One region of the Vagococcus sp. QWL-13 genome, then DNA from elsewhere that is predicted to be linked to it. Evidence: riboswitches for the same ligand, from Rfam matches in the RefSeq annotation. Region 1 holds a riboswitch; the other holds the start of a gene.
The links. Region 1 has a riboswitch for FMN ahead of AC4PHI_RS03155 (ECF transporter S component). Riboswitches for the same ligand answer to the same signal wherever they lie in the genome.
Positions count from the first base shown of each region.

Region 2: it holds a riboswitch for FMN, as region 1 does, so the genes downstream of both, AC4PHI_RS07515 (ECF transporter S component) here and AC4PHI_RS03155 (ECF transporter S component) in region 1, are expected to answer to the same signal.

Region 1 covers NZ_CM178746.1:653,872-670,663, forward strand. The annotation lists gene AC4PHI_RS03110 (IS30 family transposase) at 31-990, shown strand; gene AC4PHI_RS03115 (PTS sugar transporter subunit IIC) at 1,086-2,393, opposite strand; gene AC4PHI_RS03120 (glycoside hydrolase family 1 protein) at 2,417-3,814, opposite strand; gene AC4PHI_RS03125 (MurR/RpiR family transcriptional regulator) at 3,953-4,750, shown strand; gene AC4PHI_RS03130 (cation:proton antiporter) at 4,964-7,051, shown strand; gene AC4PHI_RS03135 (hypothetical protein) at 7,248-7,775, shown strand; gene AC4PHI_RS03140 (hypothetical protein) at 7,935-8,072, opposite strand; tRNA gene AC4PHI_RS03145 (tRNA-Leu) at 8,212-8,295, opposite strand; gene AC4PHI_RS03150 (pyridoxamine 5'-phosphate oxidase family protein) at 8,603-9,058, opposite strand; gene AC4PHI_RS03155 (ECF transporter S component) at 9,048-9,659, opposite strand; FMN riboswitch at 9,760-9,876, opposite strand; gene AC4PHI_RS03160 (nitroreductase family protein) at 10,069-10,821, shown strand; gene AC4PHI_RS03165 (PTS sugar transporter subunit IIC) at 11,263-12,564, opposite strand; gene AC4PHI_RS03170 (glycoside hydrolase family 1 protein) at 12,580-13,965, opposite strand; gene AC4PHI_RS03175 (MurR/RpiR family transcriptional regulator) at 14,113-14,883, shown strand; gene AC4PHI_RS03180 (LacI family DNA-binding transcriptional regulator) at 14,985-15,965, shown strand; partial or broken gene AC4PHI_RS03185 (sucrose-specific PTS transporter subunit IIBC) at 16,077-16,792, shown strand, end outside.
Region 2 covers NZ_CM178746.1:1,608,090-1,624,881, forward strand. The annotation lists gene AC4PHI_RS07495 (SAG1386/EF1546 family surface-associated protein) at 1-76, opposite strand, end outside; gene AC4PHI_RS07500 (RecQ family ATP-dependent DNA helicase) at 171-1,616, opposite strand; gene AC4PHI_RS07505 (YpbB family protein) at 1,609-2,679, opposite strand; gene AC4PHI_RS07510 (ferredoxin) at 2,708-2,938, shown strand; gene AC4PHI_RS07515 (ECF transporter S component) at 2,967-3,548, opposite strand; FMN riboswitch at 3,693-3,819, opposite strand; gene AC4PHI_RS07520 (pseudouridine synthase) at 3,901-4,617, opposite strand; partial or broken gene scpB (SMC-Scp complex subunit ScpB) at 4,811-5,374, opposite strand; gene AC4PHI_RS07530 (segregation/condensation protein A) at 5,385-6,143, opposite strand; gene xerD (site-specific tyrosine recombinase XerD) at 6,211-7,101, opposite strand; gene fur (ferric iron uptake transcriptional regulator) at 7,224-7,682, opposite strand; gene AC4PHI_RS07545 (MFS transporter) at 7,785-8,987, opposite strand; gene AC4PHI_RS07550 (CvfB family protein) at 9,051-9,923, opposite strand; gene AC4PHI_RS07555 (NCS2 family permease) at 10,038-11,474, opposite strand; gene AC4PHI_RS07560 (heavy metal translocating P-type ATPase) at 11,863-14,076, opposite strand; gene copZ (copper chaperone CopZ) at 14,079-14,285, opposite strand; gene AC4PHI_RS07570 (CopY/TcrY family copper transport repressor) at 14,282-14,743, opposite strand; gene AC4PHI_RS07575 (hypothetical protein) at 14,910-15,176, shown strand; gene asnS (asparagine--tRNA ligase) at 15,296-16,594, opposite strand; gene AC4PHI_RS07585 (pyridoxal phosphate-dependent aminotransferase) at 16,645-16,792, opposite strand, start outside.

The DNA.
Region 1 (16,792 bases):
CGATGAAAGAATTATAAGGAGTGCATACAAATGACCTACACCCATCTTACACCAGATGAACTCGTAATGATAGAAGCTTATTTCAAAGTAAATGAATCTGTCGCTAATGTCGCACGTCAATTAAATCGCTCAAGACAAACCATACACAAGGTTTATCAATGTTTCAAACAAGGTAAAACAGCATTAGATTACTATCAACAATACAAACTAAACAAATCCCGCTGCGGGAGACGTTCGATTATTCTGCCTAAAGAACAAAAAGACTATGTTCAAAAAATGGCTGCTCAAGATTGGCCGCCCGATGTCATTATTGGCCGTTCAGAATGTCCAATGGATTGTTCTGTGCGTACACTTTATCGTATGTTTGAAAAAGGCGTATTCGATGTGCTTGACCTGCCACTGAAAGGAAAGCGTAAGCCCAATGGGCATCGAGAAAAACGCGGAAAACAAGCGTTTCGTCGGTCAATTCATCAACGAAAAACCGATCATACTAATTACTTAGAAGAATTTGGTCACCTTGAAGGAGATACAATCGTAGGTGCCAAACACAAAAGTGCCGTCATTACACTTGTTGAACGCCTGTCTAAAGTAATCATTACCCTGAAACCTCAAGGAAGACAAGCGATAGATATCGAAAACAGATTGAATCAATGGTTTGACACTGTGCCTAAACATTTATTCAAATCAATTACTTTTGATTGTGGCAAAGAATTTTCCAATTGGAAGACTATCAGTAATACCAATGATATTGACATTTACTTTGCGGATCCCGGCACACCTTCACAACGTGGCCTAAATGAAAATTCTAACGGATTGTTACGCAGAGACGGTTTATCTAAAAGCATGGATTTTAATGAAGTGACAGAATCCTTTATTCAATCTGTTGCTTCAAAAAGAAATCATATTCCAAGAAAGTCATTAAATTATCGAACGCCACTGGAAGTATTTATGAGCCATGTAGATGAAGATGATTTGTCTAACTTAATTTGACAAACGAAAAATTTAAAAACATCTAAATATTTAATGTTAATTAAAAGCGAAAATGTAGGGTGATTATCCCGACATTTTCGCTTTTTTGGGGGGAATTAATTCAGCTCACTGGCTTGTTTTAAGGAAACACGTTCACTTATTTTAAGGAATGGCAGATAGATGGCAACACCTAGTGCGATCAGCAGAACTTGCAGTACGGGGGCGCGCCAGTCACCGCCGGTAGCAATCCATCCGCTGATGATTGGAGGGGTAATCCAAGGCACCAGAACGACGGTTTTACTTACCAGTCCAACTGCGGTTGCAGCATAAGCAATGAGCGTCTGCAAGGCGGGAAGTAGAACAAAAGGAATCATCATCGGCAAGTTGAAGACTATAGGTAATCCAAAAATTACAGGTTCGTTAATTTCAAATAATCCAGGGGCTACGGCAAGTTTTGCAATTTCTCTATAAGGACGGAATTTTGAAAATAAGAATATGGCAACTAGTAACGAGATAGTTGCACCGGTTCCACCCATTTGAGCGAATGCAGTTTGAAACGATACAGTCAGGATATGAGGCGGTTCTGTACCATTGGCAAATGCCAACATATTGTCCGTGATGTTTTGTGTCATAAACGGTTCAGTAAAAGAGCCGTTTATGACAGATTGATGAATACCAAAGGTGAAAAGTAAATTTCCGAGGCTGTACAAGAATAAGTAGCCTAAAAGACTTGTTCCTATACCTCGTAGTGGCTCTTGAATGATTGTCACAATCAAAGTAATCAAATCTTTGCCTAAAGTAACATCTAAAATCAATGCTAAAGCTGAAAAGAGTGAAATACTAATTAATGAAGGGATGAGTACGTTAAAAGATTTTTCAACAGCAGGAGGCACACCTTCACCAAGATTGATTTTTAAACCTTTTCTTTGTGATAAAAAAAGCAAGAGTTCTGTTTCAACTAGCCCAATAATAATACCTGCAAACATAGAAGAGGTACCCAAGTTGCTGAAAGTAATAACTCCGCTTGTTGCGATTTCAATATCACCAGAAAGAGAAGTGACAGAGACACTTAAAGGCATCATGACAATCAATGTGGCTAGTGCCATGAGAGCAGCAGAAATCGGGTTTTCAAATGAACGATTTTTTGCCAAGAAGTAGGCAGTAGCGGGACAAAGTAACAATCCAGCTATATTCAATGTTCCATTGGTGATACTGTTTCCGAATTGCTGCATGACAGCCAGCATCTCTCCCTCAACCAACCAAGGGAATAAAACATTGTTAACAAGGACCCCAAGCCCTGCCAAAATAAACAACGGCATGATTGTAGCAAAGGCATCCCGCAGTGAACGTAAATGTATTTGTCCGCCAAGTTTTGAAGCAATCTCTACGAATTTATCCATTTTGCTATTTGTATTTGTTTCCATTTCATTTACCTCCTTTTAATTTCTTACATATTTTCTCCATTAGATTGAATGACTTTCTGTAACCATTTATAACTTTTCTTAGGAACGCGTTTTAAATCTTTCAAATCGTGATTCTCTCGGTTGACATAAACCACACCATATCGTTTACGCATATCTCCTTGAGAACTTAGAATATCTATCAATCCCCAACCTAGATACCCTAAAATTCCTACGCCATCTAGGTTAGTTGCATCTTTCATCGCCTGAATATGTTTACGGTGATAATCAATCCTATAATCATCATCAATAGGGTTTTGGCCGTCCCATTCTTCAATTACACCAATGCCGTTTTCTATCGGAAAAACCGGGAGATGGTAACGGTGATAGATTTTATTGAGAATGTCTCTGAAACCTGTGGAGTCAATCTGCCAGTTCCATTCAGTGGTATCAAGATAAGGGTTATCTTGTTTGCCTTCGTATAAATAATAATTTGGTGCGGTTCCTTCAGGTACGTTTTTATGGTTAACCGTTGTGCTGGCGTAGTAGCTAAAGGTTAGGTAATCACTGTAAAGTTTTGCAAGTTCTTCGAGTTCGCCATCCATTATTTTCAGGTCAATCCCATGATTTTTGACGAATGTAAGATAATAATCTGGATACTGTCCTCTAGTGAAAACTTCAAGTAAGGAATGATTGACAAAATCGTCAAATTCTCTAGCAAGCCTAACATCTTCAGGGGTACAGGTTGCAGGATAGACTTCTTGGTAGGCCAACATCCCGCTGATTTGACAATCTGTATGTTCATGAATGTAGTTTGTAACATAGGCATGTGCTAACATTGTATTGTGTTGGATTTGATACATTTCCTCCAGAGTTTTTTCTCCATTCAGATAGCCAGCCGCTCTGAAGCCTTCTGGTAAGTAGAAACAATTTTGTTCGTTGAAGGTCAACCAGTGCTTGACTTTGTGCCCAAATCTTTTTACCATCTCAATGCCATAGCGCTTAAAAGCTTTTACGACTTCTTTTCCTAGGAAGCCATTATATTTTTCTGCCAAGTGAAGGGGCATGTCAAAGTGATAGAGACAGATCATAGGCTCAATCCCTCTAGCTATTAATTCATCGATAAATGTGTCATAAAACTTGATGCCTTCTTCGTTCCATTCGCCATCTCCAGTAGGATTAACCCGGCTCCAAGAGATTTGAAAACGATACATATTCATTCCCAAGTCAGCCATGTAATCAAAATCTTCAAGATAGCGATGATAACTATCAGTGGCTACTTTCCAATCTGACGCATTTTCACTAGCTTCTCGAATGTCATAAACGGATAAACCTTTTCCACCCTCGTTCCAAGCACCTTCAGTTTGCATACTGGAAACTGAATTTCCCCAATAAAAATTTTTATTCAGCAAAATAATTCCTCCATTTCTAATAGTTATCTTCATCATAACTTATTTATGAAGCGCTTTCGTTCCGTAATTTAACAACATTTTCATAATACTTAATTTGTTTCATAAAATGAAACGCTTTATGGTATAATCATTTTGAAAAATATGTCATGTAAATGAAAGGGGACATTGCTGATGAAGTATGATTTATTACTCCGATTACAGCGTTTCAACAGTCATTATCAAGATCAAGATGATATAGACACTCGGATTTTGAAATTTTTGATGGATCATATGAGCTTGCCAGCGATTACTTTAGGCCAGATTGCCGAGGCATGTTATACTTCCAAAGCTAGTGTGCACCGTTTTATCAAAAAACTTGGTTATACCAGCTTTTCAGAATTTCAGGTGAGTTACTATAATATTCCCACGACTCGGCGCGAAGCAAAAATTGATGCTCAAATCACCAAAAAAGGAAATGGGTATCGTGATAATGAATTTGTTTATCGTCAATTTGATTTGATTTTAGCTGATCTTAATTCTTACCGTGAAGAAATCAATTTTTCTCAGGTTGACTATCTAGCTGATTTGATTTTTCAACGTAAATATGTGCATATTTATTCAACTATGACACCGGGAAATTTGGCAGAGATATTACAGTTTCAACTGCTGGCTGCCGAAAAACATATTGAATATTTCCCGCTTCTTGGTGATCAATTGGAAATGGCAGAAACATTGAACGAAAACAGCTTAGCAATCTTTATTTCGCTTGAAGGAAGCTATATCAGCAACAAAGAGCTGACGCTAAAAGTGGTTTCTTCCGACGCACATACGGTTCTAATCACCCAGAATCCAAACATGAAATTCTCTGGACTTTTTAACACGGTGGTCCCGTTAGGTTCCCATCACCATGAAATATCTGGGAAGTACAAACTTTTGATATTTCTGGAATTTTTGATCCATAAGTATCATTTAAAGTATGGCAACCTCTAGGTAAAGTTGGAGGGGTAATGGTTTCAGGTATGATTTCAGATTTTGTAATTAGTCAGCCCTTAACTGACCAATGAATCAGGTGTTTTTAATCGTTTGAAATGATTGCCTCCTCGAATATTGGGGCAATTTTTATGGTACTGCCGTAATAGTTTTTCAATTTTATAAAAAGGTATCTGTGAAAAAATAGAAAATTGTTTTTGGAAGGGGTAATCTATGACGCTTTTAGCACAAATTTTTTTGTTTATCGTACTGGTAATGTTATCGAATTTACTTAATCATTATATCAATGCTGTTCCGCTTGCACTTATTCAGATAAGTTTGGGACTTTTGACAGCTTTTTTATTCGACTTTGAATTGCTGATTCCCTCAGATTTATTCTTGCTTTTTTTTGTAGCACCACTGCTCTTTAATGCCGGCCGCCGCTTTCCGATTAAACAAATGAAGCACTTAACTTGGCCGACCATTGGATTTTCTACACTTCTTGTTTTTGTAACAGCTTTTTTTGGCGGAGCAGCCATTCAAGCCTTGATTCCTGCACTGCCCCTTGCCGGCGGAATTGCCCTAATGAGTATTTTAGCGCCGATCGATCATGTCATGGTAGATGAAAATATTAAATTAGTTCCTCTACCGCAAAAAATCCTTCGTTTAGTTGAAGGAGAGTCCCTTATCAATGAGGTGAGCGGCTTGACAGCTTTCAAATTTGCGATTTTAGCCATCACCACTGGGCATTTTTCAATACAGGAAGCCGCTGCTAATTTTTTCTACAGTTTGGCGGCTGGATTTATTATCGGCTATTTTCTAATCAATCTAATCAATATTTTTGAAAGCTGGGTCATTGAAGAGGGGATTAACGATACTATTTTTATGACTCTTATACAGCTAGTCACACCTTTTTTTATTTATTATGTTGCAGAGCATTTGCTTCACGCTTCGGGAGGAATTGCCGTTGTCACTGCGGGTGTTTTATCGCAAAACACGCCTTTGAAAATCAGAAATCTTATCCCTGATTTGCTCATAACTAGAGAGCATGTTTGGCAATTAGCGGTTTATTTATTAACCGGAGTGATTTTTATTATATTGGGAATGGAATTTGTGATAGCTTTTCAGCATGTTTCTTTTCCGACGGTAGGGTTTTTGGCAACGGTCATCCTTTGTGTCATCTTATCTTATTTCATTTTGTCTTTAATCCGCTTTTTGTGGACATGGGGCTACATCAAGCTGGAGCAAAGAAAACCCTATCTCTATGATCAGCCATGGCTGACGGCACTGACTGCCACTTTGATAGGCAGCCGAGGAGCTATCAATATGGCTTCGGTTTTGTCGATTCCTTTGTTAGTCGATACGGGGCAGCCTTTTCCTCATCGTGATTTCATCATCATTGTTTCTGCCGGAGTTATCGGCTTGAGTATCATTGTCCCTCCGTTGTTCGTTCCTTTTTTGTCCAAACGGTTGGCGGGTTCACAAACTATGTGGGTCACTTCTTCTCATCAAAGAGGATTGTCTTTGGAAAATCTGGAAGAATATGAAGCACGTAAAATGATTGTTTCGCGCGCTATCGAATATTTAGAGAAGGTGAATGAAAAAGAAGACCAGCTTGCTATTCTCGATTTGCTGAGTGAGTATCAGATCCTATCAAGAAAAATAGACCGGGAGATTATGCTGTTGCAAATAGAGAGCAGAGACGGTTTTGAAGACGAAGAAGAGAATGCTGTCAACTTCGCCTTGAATAGTGAAGTCAGGTATTTAAACCAGCTGTTGATAGAAAAGGAAATAGATCAGACCCTTTACCGGTTTTTTAAAAGCAATATTGTCCGGAAAAAACAGCAGTTTAAGACTAAAAAGATGACTTTCGATACACGTATCAAACAAATGGTTGTCTTGCAATTTAAGCTGGATCAACTTGTAAAACACTTCATCAAGAGAAAATCGGAGTTTATCAACGAAGAAAAAATATACCAGGTAGAATTGGAGTGCTCCCTCAAGGCGATTGAAGCTATCGAAAAGGAGATTTCAGCTCAGACGGATAAAAAGAATCACTATGTTGTTACGTTAGACTATTTGATTAAGGAATATCAAAATAATATAGAGCGAATCCATCTTTATGGGGCGGATAAAATGGAGGATTACTTGTTTGAATTATACGAGTTGCATATCCAAACATTGACCGTCGAGCGGACATTTATTCAGCAGTTGTACGAGGAAGGCTGTATTTCTAGAACTTTGGCTGCCAAGTTGCGTCAGTTTGTTAATTATTCGGAGATTTCCATGATGGCAATTATTCACAGTGATGAGTCTTTTTAATTTTTTCGTTTGTCAAATTAAGTTGGACAAATCATCATTATCTACATGGCTCAAAAATACTTCCAGTGGCGTTTGATAATTTAATGACAGGAAGTGTTTCAGTGGCATAGCAATTATTAGTCAGAGTTTTAATTCTGGCTTTTTTATTTGTTCTGAGTACTGTATAATTGATGTTATCAACCTGTTGGAGGGGAATATGTTGAAGAAACTTAAAGGGTTGGTTTTGTTGTCTACCTTACTATTTTTATTAGTAGCTTGCAGTGGAAAACCAGAAGAAAAATCAGATGAAAAAGATAAAACTGGAGTTGCCATTGAAAAAGTATCGGAAGAAATAGAAGAGAACACGTTAAAGGTAGTGAAAGATAAGGATTTTTCTCGACAGGTAGAAACAGGAGAAGGTACTTTTGATCTTGCAAGTGAAGGAGGCAGTACTGCTGATGGATTAATTCCTGTGGTATTTTATGATCCAGAAACCTTTCCAACAGCTATTAGCATTGATGTGGATGGCTTTGATGGAAGTAAATTGACCTTTGTCTACTTGGATGGAGTACTGTTAACTAAAGAGCAAGATAGCATGACACAGGCAGAGTTACACTTGCAAGAAGTAAAATCAGGAATTACAGAAGGGCAGCATGCAGTTCAACTAGTTCAGTATGAAGGTGATGATGAGAGTGGTGAGATACTTACTTTCAAAACACAGTCTTATGAAATTAAATATAAATAACACTTTAAGGCAGAGTCATTCTCTGTCTTTTTTGCTGTTCTGAACAGTCATTCTCACAGCTTATACTGTTTTATAGAGCAGTATACCTGAAACAGAATCACCTTGTAAAATCCACTGTTTAACAAACAGAAAAAGAGGACAAACAGCAATACTTACTGCTCATCCTGTCTTTGCTCCCATCAGTACCCTACTTGTGATAAACCTGTCAAATGCCTCCTCATCTGTTATAGCAACTTTTCCAGAGACTAGTTGTAGTTCATCTTCATCCAACTGATATTTTCTTCTTTTTTCTGTCATATCCCATGCTCCCACCTTTTTATTAAACTAGTGTTACCCACTAGCCTCAGCCAAAAAATAGACTAGAAAAAAAGAGCTGCAGAAACTATCTGCAAACTCTGTTTAACTACTGATATGACAGCATTTTAACTGCTTTTTATGCGGCCGAGAAGACTCGAACTTCCACGGTATTGCTACCACTAGCGCCTGAAGCTAGCGCGTCTGCCAATTCCGCCACGACCGCATAAATACATAATAATACTATTTTTCTGGTAATTCAAGTTTTTTTAATATCCTAAGACTACTTGCTAGTTGTTTATGTTATTGATGGTTCGCTATCTAAAAAATTCATTTAACTTTTGACATGCTGAAGTGAGATCAACAGACTATTTTTCCAAGTTTGAATTTTCAACACGGAAGATACAAATTGCTGTCCATTTCCCTTTATAGCAGACACTTGAAAATCACGGCATGATAAACAAGAGAAGAAATAAAAAATCCATTTCCATTCCTTGTAGAGGAGTTGAAATGAATTTTTTTACCATATAAAGTTAATCGTATAGTCGTTTTTCTGTTTTTTTATTGTCTACATCAATCAACAACTGAAATCCTTGCTTGTTTTCATCTTGATCCCATATTTCTATAAACTTTGGAACAATCTCGATCAAGATTTCTGATTCTTTATGGGGATAAGCATTGTAGCTGTTTTTCCAATGCTTTTCATATAAATCTTCGAAAAATTTATTCTCTTCTAAAACAACTAATCCATGATTTATGGCTATTCCCTCAATTTGGACTCCCCAGTAGCAAATTGCAACGTTTGGATTTTGAAGCAACTGCTTAGTTTTAGGGAAGTTTTTATCAGTTTTAAAATATATTTTTCTTTCATGAATGATACAGCTGACATTTCTGACAGTGACTTTATCGTTAAGGGAAGAGCCGAGAGCCATAATTTTTTTGTCCCCTAATTTATTAAAGCATTGATCCATTGCCAAGCTAAACGCCATGAGTTTCTCTCCTTCTATTAAAAATCACTGATAATTTTTTGAAAAGAACAACGACTATTCCCGCATTGACTCCCAACTTGATTAAGTTGAAAGGAATGATGCCCAACATTACGAGTCTAGGGACGCTATTGACATAAGGGTTAACTGCTTGTGTCATTTTAATAACAGCTTCCATGGATAATCCGTACAGGCGACTATAAAAAGGAATAATGAAATAAATATTAGACAAACAAGCGATAAAAGTCGTAAAAAATACACCTGTCACAATGCCTAAAGTGAGAGAAGAATTTGTTTGTTTTTTCCGATAGACGAACCACACCGGTAAAACAAAGCTGCTGCTGAGAATAAAATTTTGAATTTCCCCTGTGAACATGGAACTTGAACCGACAGTCGCAATTTTTATCAGCAGTTTTATTGTTACCACGCTGATACCTGACAGTGGGCCGTACAAAAGAGTTGCCAAGAGTTCGGGAATCGCTGCAAGGTCAAAGTCCATAAATGGCGGCATAAACGGGAGCGGAAATTTCAGCATCATAAGCAAATACGCAATAGCCCCCAAGAAAGCAACCGTCACCATTTTTTGTGTTTTTTCATTTCGCATGAATCGTCATCTTCCTTTCCAAATTAAAAAGCTCTGCAAATAATTCTGCAGAGCTTGCTGATATCAAAAGTATTTCGCCAAAAAAAACTTAGCATACTATTTGTTCCTTCTTTCATCCAGACTTTACTGTCGGTTTCAGAATTTCACTGAATCAACCTTTTAAGGTTCGCGGACTTTTACCGCCGGTCGGGAATTTCACCCTGCCCTGAAGAACTATTCTATTGTGAATATTTTCTCATGGTTATGAAGATTTGTCAATGCTATTATTTTTGACGATAATTAGGGTTGCTGAATTAGCTTGTAAGAGGGAATAGGTTAAAATCTTTCTTTTTTGATTTTTCTTTTAAAATCTCCAACATTGAACTAGAATAGGTGTTGAAAAACTAAAAAAGTATTGGAGGTTGAGAGGATGAATGCCATTATTCAGAGCCTGTTTAACCGGAAATCGATACGGGTTTATTTGGAAAAAGTGATTTCTGTGGAAGATAAAGAGTTGATACTGGCATCGGCGATTCAAGCACCAAGTGCAGGGAATCAATTGATGTATACCATCTTAGACATTACAGACAGAGAATTGTTAGAAAAGTTATCCGTTAGTTGTGATAATCAAGCATTCATTGCTGACGCGGCGATGGCCCTGATTTTTTGTGCCGACTATCAGAAGTGGATAGATACTTTTTCATTAGTCGAGGAGAGTCCGAGAAAACCGGATGTTGGGGAACTTTTACTGGCATGTAATGATGCACTTATCGCAGCTCAAAATAGCGTGATGGCTGCTGAAAGTCTGGGAATCGGCTCATGTTATATCGGCGATATTATGGAAAAATTCGAGTACCATAAAGAATTGCTGAATCTTCCGCAGTATGTTTTTCCGGTCACCATGCTAGTATTTGGTTACCCGATTGAAAAACAAAAAAGACGTCCAAAACCAAACCGTTTTGATAAAAAATACATTGTTCATGAAAACACATATCATCGTTTAGATGGGGATTCACTGCGTGCCATGTTTGAGGAAAGAGCCGCATTATCACCAAAAAGCGAATTTGATTTTGAAAAATGGGTCCGGGCTTTTTATCGTCGGAAATTTGACTCTGACTTCTCAAGAGAGATGACTCGTTCTGTTGGTTTGTATATTGACGAGTTTAGGAAAGATCGAAAGTAAAAAAATAGACTCTGAGATAAGAAACAGTTTGATTTTGAAAAGTGAAAGCCTCAGAGAATAATGAATGAAATTTTTTCAACTTGTTTATTTAGAAAAAAATCTGTATAGGATGTTCAAAAAAATAAGTTATAAAAAAGAAGCGGGGTTAATTTTAACCGCGCCTCTTTAATTACCACTTGATCTTAGACAAATAGCTGTGTCGTTTCTTAAAAATATAGCTTATTGTAAGGAGTAAATATTTTTAGATGTTTTTTAAGCAAACTTAGGAGTAAACCATTGCTAACAAACACCGTAAAAACAGTGGCTTCATTCATTGATGACTTTTAAAAACATCACTCTAAAAGTAGAGTAGAACAACTTTTTTGTCAATTTGTCTTTAGTTTGATTGGTAGACAATATTCAGACTATTTGATTAAAATTGATAATATCATAAAAGACTTACTAAACAGTTTCCTGAGAAAGTTCTTCTTCCAGTTGTTTCCGTTCAAACATTTTGAAAAACGGGTAATAAATTAAAAGTGATGTGAAGAAACACATAATAACCATCGCGAAAGCGAACCAATTCCAATTAGAAGTAATGAGTGCACCTAGAGGAGCGGGAATTGAAAAAGGTGGTTTCACCATCATTTTAGGCATAAAATTAAGTGTTGTAACAATGTATACCAAAATCGTATTAACAATAGGTGTCAATATAAACGGAATAGATAATATCGGGTTCATTACGATTGGAGCTCCAAAAACTATGGGCTCATTTATATTAAATATTCCAGGAAGAAGCGAAAGACGCCCTAATTGTTTTAAATAACGTGATTTAGAGAATAAAAACAGAAATACTAAAGCAAGTGTTGCACCGGTTCCACCCATTTGCGCATACCACTGAAAAAATTGTTCAGTAAAAACATTTGGAAGTTGAAATTCACTCACACCAGATTGAAAAAGTTCAGCGTTTTCCAAAATAGCTTGATCCCAAAATGGTCGTATAATAGGTCCTAAGACGGCATGACCATGGATACCAAAAATCCAGAAGATACATATTAGTAATTGAGTGAAAATACCTCCCAATAAATTATTTCCCGTTAGGAATCCCTTCAGGGGAGAAATCAAGATACTCAATAGGGCATTTAAATCAAATCCAAAAAAGTGACGTGGAATCCAGAATACTAGAATGATTACTAACGTTGGCAATAATGCTGCAAATGATTGCCCAACAACGGGTGGGACGCCTGGAGGCATCTGAATTTCTAATTTGTGTTTTCGTGTAAAATGGTAGATCTCAACTGAAATAATTGCACCTAGAATAGCACCAAATAAACCCTGGGAACTTAATGGCGTGATAGGAATATAACGTCCCCCAGCCACTTCATTTCCTAGGACGTCTATTCCTGATTGGATGTTGGTCGGGACAGTCATTAATAATGTTGCCAACATTGATAAGAACCCACTTGTGATGTTATCAAGTTTGTATGTTTTTCCTAAATATGAGCCAATGGTAAATGACGCATACAATGACATTAGCCCCACAGTATATCTAAAAGGGACGTCTATTATGTGAATGTACGGCTGAATAAACTCTGCGTAACCAGGAATTGGTAAATTAAGTAAAATTGTAAAAAAAGACCCAACTATTGTTAATGGCAGCATTGAAATCAGCCCATTTCGAATGGCTTGAAGATGTCTTTGTTTCCCAATTTTATCAGCTATTGGCATCAATTTCAGTGATATATTTTCAAAAATTGCATTCATATTAACTTCCTCCTTTTATAAATTAAACCCATTATTCTGAATTACATTTTTAAACCAAAGTCCAGATTTTTTAACTGTTTTTTCTCCACTATTTAAATCTAAACGGTAAAAGCCATAACGATTTTTGTACGTATTAATCCATGACCAACAATCCACAAATGTCCACATGTGATATCCCAAGCAATTACTTCCTTCACCCATGGCTTTATTTAACCAAAGCAAGTGTTCCTTCAAAAAGTTTATTCGATACTCATCTTGGACCATACCGTCCTTAATAAAGGCATCCTCTCCCTCAATCCCTATACCGTTTTCTGAAACAAACCAATCAATATTGCCATACTCATGCTGTATTTTTTTGGCAATATCGTAAATCCCTTTTGGATAAATCTCTATCCCGCGTGAGTAATTCATTCGACGTCCCGGCATTTCATAGTTATCAAAATAATATTCAGGTTTAAAAACACCTTTAGGATTTGGGGAAGATTCACGAGCTTTTACCCGTCGAGGCCGGTAATAGTTAATGCCTAACAAATCAATTTTTGTGTTAGCTATTAATTCTTTTTCTTCTTTACTGATGTTTATATTAATTTGATGTTTTTTTAGGATGTCTTTAATTTCAATAGGGTAAGCTCCCTTTAGAATGGCATCATTTATACTTTTGGTATAAAATAAATCGGCCATCTCTGCTGCCTTCAAATCGGCTGGATTTTCACTTCTAGGATATACTGGTATTACGTCCATAATAATCCCTATTTTTCCACTCAGATTTAGTTCCCGAAAACTAGAAACTGCTTCACAATGTGCAATGACAATGTTATTAAGAACGTTGGCAGCCCTTTCAAAATCAACTATATAAGGATAGTGTCTATCATTTAAATAACCAGCTTCAGCTGGAATCATTGGCTCATTAAAAGTAAACCAATACTTTACTCGGTCTCCAAACAGTTCAAAACATGTCTCTGCATATTTTTTATATGCTAGAATGTTATCTTTGTTTTCAAATCCTCCTTTTTTCTGCAAAGCCATTGGCATGTCAAAATGATATAAATTTATAAAAGGTTCTATACCCTTATTTATCATCTCATTAATGACATTATTATAAAATTCAACAGCTTCATGATTAATTGCCCCCGTACCTTCTGGAATTAAGCGTGACCAAGATATTGATGTTCGAAGCGAATTAAATGATAAATCGGCCATGCGTTCCACATCAGCTAGATAGTCCGTATAAAACCTTGAAGTGTCCTCAGTGGTTATTCCCTCATAAAATCTATGATTAAAATGTTTGCTAGCGTAATCCCAAATATCTTCCCCTTTCTTATCTCCTACTACTCTTCCTTCCGATTGAGGTGCGCTAGTCGAAGCACCCCAAAAAAAACAATCTGGAAATTGACAATCCACTTTATCCTCTCCTCGCTTATATTTGATTTTAGTATAGCATCTTACTTAAGAAAACATTATAATGTTTATTGAAAACGTTTCTTTTATCACGTTTTGATATTTTTAACAAAGTTGACACACAGCGTATCAGAAAAGGAGAGGTAATTTATGTTGTTTTTAAACTATGTTCCTAATCTAAGTCCACTAGAATTTGATATTTATCATTTTATCGTCAAGCATCTAGATCAAGTTGTTTATATGCGGATCCGCGAACTTGCCAAAGCCACCCACACTAGCACAGCAAGTATTCAACGATTTTGCCATAAGTTTGATTGCCAAGGTTTTACTGAGTTTAAAATAAAGTTGGGAATGTACCAAAAAGAATTGAATGAAACAATAGAGCCTGATGATAACAATGAACCCCTTAAACATTTTCTTCATAGATTTAACGAAGACTTTTTACAAAATAAGGTAAATGAAGCAGCTGAAATATTATCAAAGAAACAGCTTATCATTTTTATCGGATCTGGATCTTCTGAAGCAATAGGTTATTATGGTACTTTATTATTTGCTAATTATTCTATCAGTGCTTTGCGTATCGAAGACCCGTCCAATTATCCCGTTGATAGTTTTTCTGATTCTCTTATTCACCAAATTGGAATCATTGTTCTATCTGTCTCCGGTGAGACACAAGAGCTTATTTATTCTTTACAAAATAGTAAGTTGGGACAAAGCACAATAATCTCTATTACTGATTCCGAAAAATCAACGATTGCAAAACTTTCGCATTTGAATATTCCATATCAGATTGGGAGAAAAACTTTACGTAAAACTTATACCGATAACGAAAAAAGGGTTGAAGTTACTTCGCAACTTCCGGCTGTTTTTTTAATAGAACAGATTGCAAAAAAAATATTTTATATAAAAAACAAAAGCTAACAAAGTCATCCTCCAAATACTTAAATGTGCCCATCTTTAAGATTTATGATAATATAAGTGAAAAAGCACGTCTGAGAAGAATGCGGCCACGGGAGAAAATAATGATAACGATTAGACAAATTGCTCAAGAAGCAGGTGTTTCAAAAAGCACGGTCTCTAGATATTTAAATAATGGATATGTTAGCGAGGAAACTGCAAAAAAAATAAAAGAAATTATCCAAAAACATAACTATGTTCCCAATCAATTTGCTAGAAATTTGAAATCAGAGAAAAGTAAATTTATTGGTGTGGTGATACCTAGAATAGATTCTCCTTCAATCATGAGTATGCTAGATGGTGTCGAGAGAATAAGTCGGGCCAAAGGGTATCAATTACTTATATTTAACACTGATTTAGATGTGAAAAGAGAGATTGATGGGTTGTATAGTTTGGTTCACAACAAAGTTGCTGGGATTATTTTGTTTGCAACCGAAATCACAGAGGAACATCTGAGCGCACAAAAAAAAATCAGAGTCCCTATTATTTTTGTCGGTCAAAATCATAAAGATATTTATACTATTAATCATGACAACCATGCAGCAGGGATGTTATTGGCGGAAAAAATGTTGACCTATGGACACCGGAAAGTGACATATTTAGGGGTAACGGAAAGTGACTACTCAGTTGGTGTAGAGCGGAAACGTGGAGTAATCGAGACTTTCTTAAAAAAAGGTATTTCTGTGTCAACTGTTGAGTCCACCTTTAGAACGAAGGATAATTATTATTTAGCACAGGATTTATTTAAAGCACAAGATTCCACATTATATATCACAGCTACAGATAACATGGCCATGGGACTATACCGTGCGGCATACGAACTGAATTTAATAGTAGGTAAAGATATTTCAATTGCTGGCTTCGGCGGATATTCTTTTAGTGGATTTTTAACACCGCCCCTAACTACTATTGATTTTCATCATGAATTAGTCGGAGAAACTGCTGCTAATAATTTGTTAATGAAAATTGATGGACAAGTAATTGAACGTGTTGTCAATATTAAATTTTCTTATATGGAAAGGAAAAGTGTTAGAAAATTAGGTTGACATCGCATACATTAGATGTTATCTTGTATGTGAGAGCGTGAGGGACCGGTCCCTCACGAAAACTTTGCCCTTTTAAGGGACCGGTCCCTTAAAAGGTGAGGAGGAAAGATAATGGAAAACAGAGAAATAGCTCAGGAAGTAATCGAGGCGGTAGGTGGAGAAAATAATATCCGTAGTGTAGCCCATTGCGCGACTAGGTTAAGAGTGATGGTTCAGGATGAAGCGATGATCGACAAGGAAAGAGTCGAGAATATAGCTAAAGTAAAGGGGGCTTTCTTCAATTCTGGTCAATACCAAATTATTTTTGGTACGGGAACGGTCAATAAGATTTACGAAGAAGTGTTGCATTTAGGAGTTGGTGAACAGTCAAAAGCAGAACAAAATGTCATTCCTAAAGATGGAAATATTTTTAAACGAATGATTCGAACTTTTGGGGATGTTTTTGTACCGATTATTCCAGTGTTGGTTGCGACGGGATTATTTATGGGGTTGAGAGGATTATTGACACAACCTGAAATTTTGGGGATTGTTGGGCTGTCACCAGAGACAATCAATGAAAATTTTTTGCTCTATACGCAAGTGTTAACAGATACCGCGTTTGCTTTCCTACCAGCGTTAGTCGCTTGGTCAACCTTTAGAGTATTCGGTGGCAGTCCCATTATAGGTATAGTACTCGGTTTAATGCTAGTTAGTCCTTCCCTGCCCAACGCTTACGAAGTTGCTTCTGGTAATGTAAATGCTATTATGTTGTTTGATTTTATTCCAATTGTAGGGTATCAGGGGACAGTTTTGCCGGCATTTATTTCGGGCATTATTGGAGCAAATCT
Region 2 (16,792 bases), 950 kb from region 1:
TTGAAGCATTTGAATCATATTCAGTTTCATATATCGGCTGTTCCCATGGTTTTTTTTCATTGTCATTCTTATCCACAAATAATTCCTCCTTGTAGATTAATTATCTAATCTAGCAAATGGTTTTCATAACTCCTATCCATCTTACAATATTTCAGTACAAATATCCAATCCTAAAATAACTTTTTTAAGATTTCTTTTGAATTTTGTAATTTAGATTCTTTTTTGTTCGGCTGTATGTCCCTAAGACCGATGGGATAGTCAGTTATTTCCTGATTGCAATTATCGCAACAAACTTCTTGTTGGTGCTTTGCTGTTTCAGAAAAATAAGATAATATTTTTTCACGCCTGCAAGACGATGTCACTAAATATTCTTCCATCAATGTAAGTTTATGGTTTTTTTCTTGTAAACGTGACTGGACTTTTTCTTGAAGTTGATGAGCAGGTTGATTCTCTGCTCGAGAAAAGTCATACCATTTTTTCTGTAAATCAGAAAAATGATTTAAAGCCATCCCCTCATTATTTTTAGTGAACGGAAACAGTTGGGTAAATTCATCGATTTCTTTGGCCAACTCTTTTTGAAAATATCTATGTACCGCCCGATCCTGTTCCAAATACAGGACTACAGAAAGAGTCTGCAGACCGTCCCGTCCTCCCCTGCCGGACTCTTGGATAAAAGATTCCAAACTGTCTGGAAACTGGTAATGAATGATATAGCGAATGTTCGGTTTATCAATCCCCATCCCAAAAGCACTGGTGGCAACTAAAACATCCAATTGGTCGGTCAAAAACTGCTGTTGAATGGCAGAGCGTTCCATGCTAGTCAATCCGCCGTGGTAATAGGCGGTATCAAGCGGAGTATTTTTAGAAAGCCAGCGACTGACTTCTTCAGTATCACGGCGGGTATTGCAGTAAATCAGCCCGGGGCCAGAATATTTGGAACAAAAAGAATTCAACCACAAAAGTTTTTCTTCTTCTGTGTTCAACTTTTCCACATCATAAAAAATATTCTCCCGGTTGACTGTGTGTTGGATCATCTGAATATCCTGCCCTAAAAAAAGTTTTTGACGGATGTCCTCTTTTACAGTTTCTGTGGCGGTGGCAGTCAGTGCTAAGATTTTCTTTGCACTCAGATGCTGGGCAACCACAGCCAATCTTTCATAGTCAGGGCGAAAATCAATGCCCCATGTAGAGATACAATGGGCTTCGTCCACCACAAACAAACTCACTTCCAACTGCTTTAACCGTTGTAATATTTCGTCTTGAAATAATGATTCGGGAGTAATAAAAATAAATTTGTACTTAGCTAACCGGGATAAAACCCATTGTTTTTCGTGGAGGCTTAACTGACTGCCAAAGGCGACCACGTCCTTTTCCCCAGTTCGCTGCAGCTGTCTGACCTGATCCTCAATCAATGAAAGCAGAGGCGACACCACAACTGTAGTACCAGAAAGCAGATAACTTGGCAATTGATAACACAGGGATTTGCCGGTACCGGTAGGTAAAACGGATAAAACATTATCGTCCGATAAGATTTTCTGAATCGTTTCTTCCTGTCCTTTTTTAAAAGACGAAAAACCAAAACGCTCTTTGAGCAATAGATGAATTTTTTTATTCATCAGCTTTCACCATCCCTCTTACCCGCCAGATTTGATAAAGGCGCATCTCAAAAAATGATACATCCGGATATGATTCCTGAATCATGGATATTTTCCAGTCGCGAAAATCTGGCCAGCTTTCTTCTGCTGCTAATAATATCTCCCTAATTTCAGGAGTCAGCACATCTGCAAAAGGAAATGCCGGGTCGATGATGGCAAATTCAACCAAATGATCCAAAATCGTACTTTTTTTAAGCCGTCTAAGTTTGATTAATTTATCAATATTTTTGATTTGCAAGTAGGATTGATAGGTTTGATAAGCACTTTGATTATAGTTGGGCACATCTGCCAGCTGATATAAACTATACATGATGGGATAGGCTTCTTGAAAATTATTTATAATAGTCAGCACTGAATGGATGCAATGGCGATGAAATAGTAAAAGTTCAAACTGACCAAAGCCCAAAAGACTGCCAAGCTGTTGGTAAGTTTTTCCCACCACTCCGGCACCTGTCAGCTGATTAGTCAAAAAATCCCCTTCCAACTCCGGCAACGTTGCTGCCAATTGCTGCCATTCTGACGTAAAGCCTAGGATAAATTTTTCTTTAGAATGCTTCTCCAGCTGATGGGCCAGCCATTTTTTTAATTGAAAATGTTTGTAGGGATTATTCTCCACCGGCACATAGGAGGGATTACCAGCATTTAGTTCCGCTGTCACTTGGGTAGAAAATAATAAAAAATCAAAAAAAGACTGCCATGATTTCCCGTAAGTAAAGTAATCTAGTTTGGCATAATTAACCAAGTCAGTCGTTTGCAGAAAATTTTTCCCTTCATTGGTGATGCCGCCCTTTTCATCTGTCACAGTCAATAAATTTTTCTTCACTAAACTATTTATGGAACGCTGGAAAGTTTCTTTATCCAGTTTAGGCAATACACCAAAGTAAGGCAGCTGTCCGTAGAAATGTCCGTAGCACAAAATAGAGGACGTCCTCTTGCCGATCAAAAGCTGATAAAGTGTACTGATTCTTGCCTTGTAACCATGAGTGAAGAGCGTTAAAATAAATGTATCAAGACTCATTGTCATTGAAATACCTCTTTTTAAGGTGATTGAGTTGCTAACTAGAATTATACCAGAAAATTGTATTGCCTGCGGTCTTTGCCAAGTCAAAGCTCCGGATATTTTTGATTATGATGCTGCTGGTATCGTGATTTTTAAAAACGATCCTGAGGCATTGAGCCAAATGATTCCCAGTGAACAAAGGGAACAGTGTCTGTCAGCATATAAAAAATGTCCCACAAGGGCAATCATTATCGAAAAAGAAAAAACGGCACCCGAGAACTGATTGGGGTGTCGTTTTAATTTTTATATTTTTATTGTAAATGATGACTGAGGTTTTGTTTCTTCTCTAGCCAAGGCAACAAGTTTTTACGGACAAGTATGAATGCGGTACTCACGATGACCGCCTTAATCAAGTTAAAGGGCAATACCCCGAACATGATGTATGAAGCCAATGTCCCCGGCAGTTGGAATCCCATGAATTTAGCATACACAGGCAAGATAAAACTATAATTTGAAAACATCATCACCGATGTCATCAAGAGGGTTCCCAAGATTAATCCTCCTGCAAGTTGTTTCGTCGTTGCTTTTTTATTTGATAGGAAATAAACTGGCAGCACGAAAGAAATTCCCGCTAAAAAGCTTGCCAAATCCCCTACCATATTAGGAACGCTTATCCCTGTGGTTAGAAAATGCAAAACCGACCGAACAGCTGCAATCCCTACGGCAGCAAAAGGACCGAATATATAGGCCCCAATCAATATTGGAATCTCACTAAAATCGACTTTCATAAATGCATACGCAGGAATGACAGGAAACGATAAAAACATTAATACATACGCGACAGCACCTAGCATGGCAACTCCTACCATACGTTGAATCTTACTTTTTCTCATACAACTAATCCTCCTAAAAGGATTCATCTCCACCGAACTTTAACATCTGATAGTTTTTCAAGGGTCGATTTCAATAAAAAAAGCTATTTTCTGTCCACGGGCAGAAAATAGCGAGAAATCTTACTTGATACTTCATCAAATAAGCCCAATCCTCTTTATACCAGACTATACTGTCGGTTTTGGAATTACACCAAATCAGCTATTTCAAAAAGAAATAGTTCGTGGACTATCACCACCGGTCGGGAATTACACCCTGCCCCTGAAGACGAACCTTAATATTTAATTACTTTTATACTATAACAAAATTTTTTGTCCTAGACAAGTCTTCTGTTTCTACCTTAGTTATCAAATGCTAGGCATCAGACTGATTCAACAGTTCTTTGACTTCCCTTGCAGACAGACTTCGGTATTGACCAGGTGACATGCCTGATAAATCCAAGGTACCTAAACGCTCTCTTTTTAATTTCATCACGGGAAAACCGATTGCATCAAACATTTTTTTCACTTGATGGTTCCGTCCTTCATGGATAGTCAGTTCCACGATTGCTGTCTCTGCTTTTTTGTCTCTTGATAAAACCCAAGCCTTGGCAGGTGCTGTTTTCCTTCCGTCAATTTTGATGCCTTTTTCCAATTCCCTTAATTGTTTTTGGGTTGGCAGACCTTTGACTTTTGCCACATACACTTTAGCTACTTCATTTTTTGGGTGAGTAATTTTATTCATGAACTCTCCGTCATTGGTCAGCAATAATAATCCTGATGTGTCATAGTCCAAACGTCCCACCGGAAAAATACGCTCTTTAACCCCCGGCAATAAATCTGTGACAACTTTACGACCTTTATCGTCACTGACTGCTGAAATAACTCCTCTAGGCTTGTAAAGCAAGAAATAAACATTCTTTTCTCTAGTTAGAGGAATCCCGTTGACTTCAATCAGGTCTTTTTTTGACACTTTGACCCCCATTTCAGTCACTACTTTTCCGTTTACTTTTACTACACCTTGAGCAATCAGCTCTTCTGATTTTCTACGAGAGGCAACACCGCTTTGAGCCAAAAATTTTTGCAGACGCATTTCTTCCATTTATTTATTCACCTGTTCCTTCTTCAATATCATTTTTTTCACTAGACAAGTTTTTTTCATCTAAGCCGGGTATTGCAGCAGCTGGTCTTTCTTCAGCTGACACTTTCTCAGTTGATGTATCATCATAGCTGATTACCATTTCTTTAAGAGCCTCTGTATCATGAATGCCCTGTCCCTCAAGTTGTTTTTTAAATTTATCAAAAAATAAATCACTTGGGAGTTCCTCTGTCAATTCTTCTTCCATTTCTTCCACTGAAGGCAAATCATTGATTGTTTCCAGACCAAAATAATTCATAAAATAAGAGCTTGTGCCGTATAAAATAGCCCGCCCCGGTCCGTTCACACGACCTTTTTCTTCAATCAGCTGACGGGCCAATAATTTTTGCACAGAGCCAGTGGACTGGACACCGCGGATTTCATCAATTTCCATCCGGGTTACAGGCTGTTTGTAGGCAATAATCGAAAGAGTCTCTAAAGCTGCCTGGGACAGGTGATTGGACATGGGAGACTGGGCATATTTTTTTAAGACATCTGCACATTCTTTTTTAGTGGACAATACAAATTGATTGCCTACTTCTAAAATATGCAGGGCGCAATCCTTATCTTGCTGATATTTATGCTCTAAAAAACGAATACTTTCAAAAACTTCCGCCGTCTCCTTCTTTAACAAAAAAGACAACTCATCTAAAGAAATCCCTTCCTCTCCTACAACAAATAAAAGAGATTCAATTTTTCCGTATAAACTCATCATTCAGTCTTTACTCCAGTTCTTCCGAATAAGTGTATAAATAAATAGGTGCACGGTGATTCTTCTGCTGTGCTTTCACCCTACGCGCCTTAATTAATTCTAGCAGCGCCATAAAAGTAGTCACGATTTCACTTCTTGAATAAGTCACAAATAAGGACTCAAAAGACAGTCCTTGATTTTCAGGTAAATCCTCCATGGCGTGTTCAATGAATTTAATTTGTGCCTCGATCGAGAGTGTATCGGCAGTGATCGTGGTTTCTTTCGGCGCACGTAGTTTACTGCGCTCCAAAACATCATGGAATGCCAAAAACAAATCAATGGTGCTGACTTGGTCTGGTTTTAAAGGTTCGATTTCTCCTTTATAATCACTTAAATCTAACGGCTCTTTCGTGTAATAAAGACTTCGCTCTGCCTCTTTATCTTTGAGCACGTCTGCTGCATACTTAAACTTCCGGTATTCCAATAATTGTGCCACTAGAGCGTCCCGAGGGTCTTCACCTTCTTGTTGATCCAAATCGTCTTCCAAAGCTAACTCTTGTTTCGGCAGCAACAGTTTGCTTTTGATCGACATCAGCGTTGCCGCCATGACGATGTACTCTCCTGCAACTTCTAATTGCAAATCTTTCATAGATTGAATGTAATTCATATATTGTACAGTGATTTCTGCGATGGGGATATCATAAATATCTATTTCTAACGTCTTGATTAAATGGAGGAGTAAATCCAAAGGACCTTCAAAGACGTCTAATTTTACTTTCAAAGTTTCCATTGAATCACCCTTTCCATGTTTAAGCCGTTAGTATTATAACACATCAAGACAAGAAAATTAAATTTCTCTACGCGCGGGGGAAATATTGTTTATAAACTTCCGCCATACGTTTCTTAGTGATATGAGTGTAGATTTGAGTGGTTGAAATGTCTGCATGTCCTAGGAGTTCCTGAACCACCCGTAAATCAGCCCCGTTTTCCAGCAAATGTGTGGCAAAACTATGCCGAAGAGTATGCGGCGTCACCTTTTTAGTGATTCCAGCCTGAAAAACATAAATTTTTAAATTCTTCCAGATTCCTTGTCTGGTGAAACCATTTCCCCGATGATTTAGAAACAGAAAAGGTACGGACTTCCCTTTGTTTAACAGTTGGGGACGAGAATGGGTCAGATATTGCTCTATCCAATAGATAGCATGGTCTCCTAAAGGGATGATTCTCTCTTTATTTCCTTTACCAATCGTCTGAACTAAACCAAGCGACAGATGTAAATCATCCATTTTCAAAGAAATCAATTCAGTCACCCGCAAACCAGTGGCATACATCACTTCAAAAATAGCTCTGTCCCGCAAACCAAGGGGTGTTTTAGTGTCAGGTGCTTCAATCAATTTTTCAACTTCCTCTAAAGACAGTGTTTTCGGTAATTTTTGCGATTTTTTGGGAGTTTCTACATATTGCATCGGGTCGTGGTCAGTGAGTCTTTCAATCCTTAAAAATTGATGAAACTTCCGCAAAGTAGACACCATTCGAATACTGGTGGCGGAAGATTTCCCTTCATCTGAAAGTTTTTTCAGGAATCCCATCACATGGTAGCGGTCGACCGTCTGCCACTCTTTAACATCCATACTTTTTAAATATTTAAGATATTGAACCAAATCACGCTGATAGCTTTCAATCGTGTTTGCCGAAAGTCCCCGTTCGATTTTTAAAAAATGAATATAGTCTTGGATAACATCCATCATCTGACATTCCCCCCTTTTCAGTTTGTATTCCACAGTTTATTTTATTTCCGATACATATATTATGTCAACTAAATAAAAAACTACTAAGCAATCGTACGACGTGTTTATCACTTAGTAGTTATTTACTCATTTGATTTAGTTTGGCGGCACTCTCCGCAGACACCGTGGAAAGTCAAACGGTGATCCGTCACTTGAAAGTTGAAATTTTTTTCAACTACTTTTTCTACCTCGACTAACAAATCTTCTTCGATTTCCTCAATACTGCCGCATTCAAGACACAGCAAATGATGGTGAAAATGTTTTGCGCCTTCTTTACGTAAATCGTAACGCGCCACACCGTCATTAAAACTGATTTTATCTACGATTTTTAATTCAGTCAGCATTTCCAGCGTCCGATAAACAGTAGCCAAGCCAATTTCTGAACTTTTCTGCTTGACCAGCATATATATTTCTTCCGCAGAAAGATGGTCTTTTTCATTTTCAAGCAAAACTAAAACCGTTGCTTCACGCTGCGGCGTCAGCTTATAACCGCCATCATGCAGCTGTTTGCGGATACTTCGCAACATCGACTCCTGACTCATGTTCAACGCCCCTTTGTTTATAATAATTATAATCTACTAAGATATAGCAAATGATTAATTTATATTAATTATAAAGTATAGTAGAAATATTATCAACCATTCTCAATTAGGAGTTTTATTTTGGGTCGGTCTTTTTTTTACAGTATAAAAAAGAACGAGCATTCCAATGAAGCTCACCAGCACACCGAATAACAACATGGCAGAAATCCCCCGATTCTGGACGAGCTGTCCGCCAACTAGACTCCCCACCACGTTACCTAAAGTTACGGCTGCCATCACAAAAGTTTGTCCCTTGACTTGATCTTCTTCTGTCATCATTTCATTGACATAGTAGGCATAAGCCGGAGTAATCAATGCAAAAGAGAAACTTTGCAACAATTGTGCCGGAAGAAACATCAAAAACGTACCGGCAAAATAATAAATCAAACTGCGGATAAAAAAGAAGATACCGGAAATTTTCAACGTATTTTGAACTGTGAACCGGGCTTCGATGCGCTGAAAGCCAAGCATCACTGGTATCTCACAAAATGCTGCCAGTGCGATCGCATAACCCACTTGTGCATTCTTGCCCCCTACATTGTCCACCATCTGGGGTAAAAAAACATTCACAAGTGTATGAAATATAAAAAGACAACACAGACCTGCAAGCAGACCCAGCAACGTGGGATATTTTTGGAACAACTCCCGTAAAGTGGTTTCCTTTGATTTTTTTTTCTCCATATATCGGCGGTCAGCTGCAAGAGAATCAACTTTAGGCAGACTCAATAAAAGTATAAACAACATGACCATAATTGTTGTTGAAAGCACGGGTATTGAAAGGATGGAATGACTATCAAGCCATTTGCCCAAAAAGAATGAGGTCAAGGCATAAGTCAAAGAGCCAATCCCTCTGGAAAATGAAAATGAAGTGGGAAGTCCGCTGTTGATATACTGATAAACAAGCGTCGTAATCAAAGGCTGGATATTAAACAGAAAAACCAATGAAACACAATACACCAGCGCAACAACCAACGTATTGCTGCGCCACAGTAAAATCAAGCCATTCAAGACCGCGGTGACTCCAGCATACCCCAGCAGTACCTTTTTTACAGTCAAATCGGCGAAACGGTCTAAAATAAAGCCTGTGGCAAACTGGGCAAACACAGAAATCAAACTGGCAGAAGCAATAATAATCCCTATGGTGGAACTATCCAAACCTTTCGTCAGTAAAAAAACAGTCGCAAAACCGCTGATTGAGCAAAAAGACACCCAATAAATCCCTTGAAGAAAATTCAACTGCTGTTTCAATCTATTTGTGTCACTCATACTCAATTAACAAAACCCTTTCCTTACAGTGAGTTCTTAGCTGCCTCTTTTCAAAGGCAACTATCACTTCTCTTCTTCTTGTAATAAAATCGTATAACCGCCCTCTTGCTTAACTTTTTTTTCTTTCATTAAACTTCCCAGGGCACGTTTAAACTGCCCTTTGCTGATGGCAAACATCTCTTTGATTTCTTCCGGAGTAGATTTATCTGAATAAGGGATTTTCCCCTCTTTCGATTGACGCAGAAATGTCAAAATCATCTGAGCATCATCGCTGATTACTTCGTGGGCCCGGGGTTTCAAAGATATGTTTAACATGCCGTCAGGTCTGACACCAATCACACGGCCATGGATGATTTCTCCTAATCTCGGTTCAACATAACGTTCTGAAGGATGGATAAACGCTAAATGAAAGTCATCAGTCAGCACAAAACTTCCGACGGCTTTTAACCGGTAAACTTTTCCGGAAATATTTTTATTTTTCATTTCCTCTGTTGCCGGGCGGCTCATGGCTTCAATCCGCTCTTCTTCAGCCAACGTTGCCCATAGCCGGTTTTTTTCATCGGTTCTTAAGGTAATGTATAACATATCGCCTTTTTTAGGCCACAGCTGGCGCATTTCTGATAACTCGTCTGAGGACAGGGCCATTTCTTTGTCTGGAAGCCCAATATCTACAAAGACACCTAAATCTCTTCTGCTGGCTGCGACTTCAGCGAAACCGTAAGTCCCTTTAGTGATTTCGGGAAGATTAGTTGTAACCACTAATTCATCTTTCTGATTCATATAGCCAAAAACTTCTACCGCATCACCAAGGCTATGGCTGTTTTCATTTTCATTTTTATTTAATCGAAAGGTCACACCATTTTTTTGTACAAAATAGGCAGAATCATTTTCATCTGTGATAAGACCCGTCCAGATTGCTCCTAATAATTCATTCATTAAACGTTCAACTCGCTTCTATAAAAGTATGCCTATTATAACACAGCGGACACACAAGGACACTAAAATAAACAAAAACACAGGGAACAGTTCCCTGTGTCGAAATGTTTTCTGTTAAATAATACTCATGATGATAAAGTTGATAATAAACAAACCTGTAACGACCCATAGTATCGGGCTGACATCTTTTGCTCTGCCTTTGCAGGTTTTTAGAATTACATAAAAAATGAATCCTGCAGCGATACCGTAAGAAATACTGAAACACAGTCCCATGAAAATCGAAGCAAAAAATGCAGGGACAGCTTCTTCAAGAATCACCCAGTTGATTTCCTTAAAGGAACCTAGCATCATTACACCAACGATGATTAATGCAGGTGCTGTTGCTTGAGCTGGCACAACCGCAATTAGCGGAGCAAACAAGCTGCTTAATGCAAACAAACCGGCAACTACCACAGAAGTCAGACCAGTACGTCCGCCAGCGCCGATACCTGCAGCACTTTCAACAAAAGTTGTCGTATTAGAGGTACCGAAAATCGCTCCGATAGAAGTTGCGATAGCATCAGCAAAAAGTGCTTTGTCCATTTTTGAGCTGAAGCCTTTGCTGTTTTCCAGAGCTTCTTCATCTTCTTTACTAAAGATACCAGTTCTTCTTCCAGTACCGATAAATGTTCCGATCGTATCAAAAGTGTCTGATAAACTGAAAGCCAAAATAGTCATCAAAACTTGCGGAATTTTTGCGGCGTCAGAAAATAAACTTGGCAATCCTTCCGAACCAAATGCTGCACCGAAAGTAACCCCTAACTCTTTAACAGAGTTGCTGAATGAATTTTGCTGAAAATCGATGGTAGATAAGTCAACGACTCCCATCAAAATACCAATCGCAGTTATCCCGATGATAGAAATCAAAATTGCTCCTTTTAAATCCAAAACAACCAGTACCACGGTAAGAATGATACCGATAACTCCCAAAATCATTTCTGGATTGTTGAACATTGCCAACCCGGGAACAACGCCTCCGTTGATAGTAACGTTGGTAGTGATACCATTTTCAACAGTTGAATCAACGATTGAAGATGTATCACCTGAAAAAACTAAAAAATTAGCGCTTTTAAGTCCAGCATAAGCAACAAAAACGCCGATGCCTCCGCCGATGGCATGCTGTAAACTTTCAGGAATTGCTTTTATAATCATCTTTCTTATTTTTGTAACTGTAATTAAAATATTAATAAGACCGCATAAAAAAACCATGCCTAACGCTTGCTGCCATGAATAACCTAAACCAAACACAACCGTAAAAGTAAAAAAAGCGTTCAAGCCCATTCCAGGTGCTTGAGCATAAGGAACGTTAGCAAATAATCCCATCACCAAAGTCCCAATGACAGAAGAAATGATTGTTGCTAAAAATACTGCTTGAAACGGCATTCCTGAAGCAGACAAGATGCTGGGATTTACAAACAAAATATAACTCATCGCAAAAAATGTTGTTAATCCGGCCATTATTTCTGTAGACACATTTGTACCATTTTTCTTTAACTCAAAAAACTTTTCCATTCTTTCTCCCCTTCAGTTCTCGATATTAAAAATCATTGCAAATAATTGTTCGCGTCATTCGCTCACAAATTCTATTATAGTTATAGAATAAAAATAACACAACACAAATATTAACTTTTATTGCATTAAAACTTTTAATGTTCGTGTTTTTAAGTTAAGTATCTATATTTACTCCAGTATAAAAAATCTTTTAAAACTATTAGTTGTGCTGAACATTTGAAATTAAACACAAAAAGAGACTTGACGAAAAAGTCTCAAGATAGTGAAAATCCCATGAAATCAATGATTAAATCTTTGATTTCATGGGATTATTGATTTGTAAATGTTTTATTTCAGGTTTAAAAAACTTATGGTTCAGCAACTTTACACAAATTTTTAAAAAAATTTGTTAATTTATTTTTTTACGATTCAAGCTTAATGAGTTGAGCAAAACACTAACAGAACTGAAGGCCATTGCTCCTCCGGCAACCATTGGATTTAAGAAGCCAAGTGCAGCAAAGGGGATACCGATTGTATTGTAGAAAAAGGCCCAGAACAAATTCTGTTTGATTTTTTTCATCGTTGTTTTCGATAGTACAATCGTGCTATTTACTTTTTGCAGGTCGCCATTCATGATAGTCACATCAGCGGTTTCCATGGCAATATCTGTTCCAGTTCCCATTGCCAATCCAACATCTGCTGTAGCCAGTGCCGGTGCATCATTGATACCATCTCCGACCATGCCGACAAACTTGCCAGCTTTTTTCAAGCTTTCCACATAATTTGCTTTATCCGCAGGCAATACCTTGGCAAAAATATGTTCCGGACTCAAACCGATTTGTTGGCCGATATACTCAGCCGCCAGCTGATTGTCTCCAGTCATCATATAAACTTCAACCCCTTGACTCTCAAGTTCCTTGATGGCGGTTAAAGAAGTTTCTTTAATTTGATCAGCCAGTCCGATAATCCCCACAAGCTGCTGAAAATCGGCGATATAAATCACCGTTTTTCCTTGACTTTCAATAGTCGCAACTTCCTGATCGGCTTGACCAGTATCTATACTTTGCTGGGTCATTAAACTTTTGGTTCCAATGTAGTAACTGACTTGGTCAATTTCACCCTTAATACCTGCCCCGACCAGTGCTTCAAAATTAACTGCTTCTCTGGAGATGTTTAAATCATTTTCCTTCGCCTTTGCTACAATCGCTTTTGCCAATGGGTGTTCAGAATTTTTTTCTAATATTGCTGCTAATGTCAGCATGTCATCAGTCTCTATATCAGACTGATAAATTTTCATATCGGTGACACTTGGCTTGCCTTCTGTTATAGTACCTGTCTTGTCAAGGACCAAAGCATCGATTTTTGATGCCCGTTCCAATGCTTCACCGTTTTTAATCAGGATACCATTTTTAGCTCCCAGACCTGTTCCCACCATGATAGCAGTCGGTGTTGCAAGTCCTAAAGCACAAGGACAAGCAATAACTAAAACCGAAACACTGTGTATCAAAGACTGTTCCCAATTTCTAGTCACTAACGCTGTCACAACTAAAGTAACCACTGCGATAATCAGCACTGCCGGCACAAAAATCGAAGAAATTTTATCGGCAATGGCTTGAATCGGTGCTTTAGTTCCTTGAGCTTCTTCCACCATTCGAATGATACGCGAAAGGGTTGTTTCAGAACCTACTTGGGTGGCTTTGAATAAAAAGCTGCCGCTTGAATTCAACGTTCCACCAAAAACATCATCTTCAGCCTTTTTTTCTACTGGCAAGCTCTCACCTGTCAGCATGCTTTCATCAACCGTTGAAAAACCTTCCACCACACGGCCATCCACCGGGATTTGCGTGCCCGGCAAGACTCTGATAGTATCTCCGACTAATACTTCTTCAATACTGACCGTCTCTTCCTTGCCGTCTCTGATAACAATCGCTTCTTTTGCCTGCAGAGCCATCAGCTGTTTGATAGCATTGCTGGTTTTATTCTTCGCATTTTGTTCCAAATATTTTCCTAGTAAAATCAAAGTGATAATGACTGCACTGGACTCAAAATACAAATGTGTGGGATCTCCGCCAAAAAAGCCATTGTATAAACTTAATAAATAAGCTGCACTGGTACCTACGGCGACTAAAACATCCATATTTGGTGCTTTGGTACTGATGGCGTGATAAGCTCCTCTATAAAAACGCCAACCGATTAAAAACTGCACAGGAGTTGCCAAAATAAATTGGACCAGAGGCTCGTGTAACAGCATTGTCAATGTACCATGACTGCCTGCCATCATAAATACCATGGCAATCAGCATCGGCGCACTAAGAACTGCTGATACAATCAAATCACGTTTCATTTTCCGATGTTCTTTTCGTTTATGTTCCGCAATTTTGGCTTTGTGAGCATCATCATACAAAATCGCCCCATAACCAATTTTTTCAATACTTTCGATTAAACTTTCAACTGATAATCCTGATTCATGCTGAATAGTAGCTCTTTCCGTTGCCAGATTTACGTTGGCATTCAAAACTCCTAATTGTTCGTTCAATTCTTTTTCAACTCGCGCTGAACAGTTGGCACAGGTCATTCCAGTAATGGAAAGTGTATCTACTTTTGTTGTTTGTTCTGAACTCATTTTCACACCTCGACTTCATACCCGGTTTCTTTCACCTTATTTTTTATCGTTGCCAAATCAACGACTGATTCATCAAATTTTACTGTTGCCTGATTTTTTTTCAAATTGACTTTTACTTTATCAATGCCGTTCAACTCATTGATACCGTCTTCCACTCTTGCTGCACAATGTTTACAAGTCATGCCATTTACTGTAAAAGTTTCTTTCATTTTTCAATATCCTCTTTCCTTTTATGATTATATTTGTGACAGGTACACTGTCCCGGCACACAATTACATTTTATTTCTGAAGGTGCTGTTTGTTTCTTCTTGGCAAGGATATCTTCAAGGTTTTCAATATCCCCGACACTCAACTCGGACATCTCAATCATTTGCCCAACAGTGATGCCTACCCTTCTTGAGCAAATTTGGGACAATAGCATTTTCATGGTGTGGTTGATTGCATCCTGTTCTTCTATCGCCGCTTTATAAATAAATCTTTTGCCATCTTTTTCCGTCTCCAACATATTTTTTTTGACCAGACGTCCAATCAAAGTTTTAATCGTCGGTGCCTTCCATGACATTTTTTCAGACAAAACGTCAACAATTTCGGAACTGGTGGTTGCATCTTGAGCCCAAACCACTCGCATCACTTCCCACTCAGCATCACTAATAGCGATGTCTTGCATTGATAGTATGCCTCCTTTCTCAATCGTTTACCTTTGTAATCATCAACTAAATATAGTTTACAACTGTAATTAAAAAAAGTCAACAATTCATTCTTAAGACTGATGCTCTTTTTATTTGTTTCAAATATAATAACTAATATGAAGAAAATGTCGGGAGGTCGCGGGTATGAGTTTAACAAAACAAGATGTGTTTGAGACAGATGATTTTCTGATTCTCTCACTAGGAGCATTGTCTTTACTTTTTTTTATGTGCAATTGGGATTTTGATTCGCCATTCATCACAGCATCACAAATGATGGTGACATTAGCCAGTCTGATTAATTATTTCTCTAATTTACACTCAACAAAAAAAATGATCAGTTCCATCTCAATGATTTTAGCCTTGTCTCCTTGGGTGTTTCTGCTTCTCTTGAGCTTGATCGGTCTAGTGTAGTTAGCTAATCTTTCCACTTGATTTTGTTTGAAGAAGATTAATTCCAAGTTAAATCAAAAAAACCTGAAGCTCAATTTTTGGCTTCAGGTTTTTAGTATTCTTTAAGTCAAACTCACAAGTTAAGGATAAATTCTGTGTAATAAACGAGGGAATGGGCTTGCTTCACGGACGTGTTCCGTACCGGAAATCCAAGTCACAGTCCTTTCAAGTCCCAAGCCAAAACCGGAGTGAGGCACCGGACCATATTTATTCAAATCAAGATACCATGCGTAATCTGCATAGTCTAATTGATCTTTTTCCAACTGCTCCATAATATAATCGTAACCTATGGCACGTTCACTACCGCCGATGATTTCCCCGTAACCTTCCGGAGCAATCAGATCAGCGCGGATTACCACGTCATCACGGTCTGGGTGAGGTTTCATATAGAACGGGCTCATGGATTTCGGATAATTCAAAATAAACACAGGCTTGCTGAAATGGTTAGCAATAAATGTTTCATGAGGCGAGCCAAAGTCATCTCCCCACTTGATATCTTCAAAACCATTTTCATTCAGTAAAGTTACTGCATCATCGTAAGTGATACGCGGATAGGGCAGTTCTGTATAGCTCTTCAACAACTCTTTGTCCCGTCCCAAAACGTCCAAAGCGTAGTCGCAATTTTCTAGTACTTTCTCAATCATGAACGCCACATACTGCTCTTGTATTTCCAAACTCTCTTCATGTTCCACAAAGGCCATTTCAGGTTCCATCATCCAAAATTCTGTCAGATGACGGCGAGTTTTAGATTTTTCTGCACGGAAAGTCGGACCGAAAGAAAAAACTTTGCCAAAAGCCATAGCCGCAGCTTCTAAATATAATTGTCCTGTTTGAGACAAATAGGCTTCTTGACCAAAATAATCTGTATGGAACAGTTCTGTTGTTCCCTCTGGAGCACTGCTTGTTAAAATTGGCGGATCGATTTTAATAAAGCCACGTTCATTAAAAAACTCGTAGGTGGCACGAATCAGCTCGTTGCGAATCTGCATAATCGCGTGCTGTTTAGTTGAACGCAGCCACAAGTGGCGGTGGTCCATCAAAAAGTCTGTGCCGTGTTCTTTTGGCGTAATAGGATAATCATGACTTTCACCGATAACTTCGATGCCTTCAACACCAATCTCGTACCCAAATTTTGAACGTGTATCTTCACGTATTTCTCCGATAATTTTTACAGATGTTTCCTGATTCAATGATTTTGCCAACTCAAAAACTTCTTCAGGCACTTCAGACTTAACCACAACGCCTTGAAAATAAGCTGAACCGTCACGCAATTGTAAAAAAGCAATTTTCCCGCTGGAACGCTTATTAGCAATCCACGCATTGATTTGAACTTTTTCACCCACATGATCTTTTGAATCAATAATTCGAATTCTTTCCATCGTTTCCATTCTCCTCGCTTCTCACCATTTAAATCTACTCATTCATGACTTTATTGTCTTTTTTTATCAATAAAGTTTTTAATTCTTTCAATCCCTCGTTCAATCGTTTCAATATCGGCAGCATAACTCAATCGAATGTGGTCCGATGTACCGAAACCTTCTCCCGTCACTACTGCTACATGGGCTTCTGTCAACAGG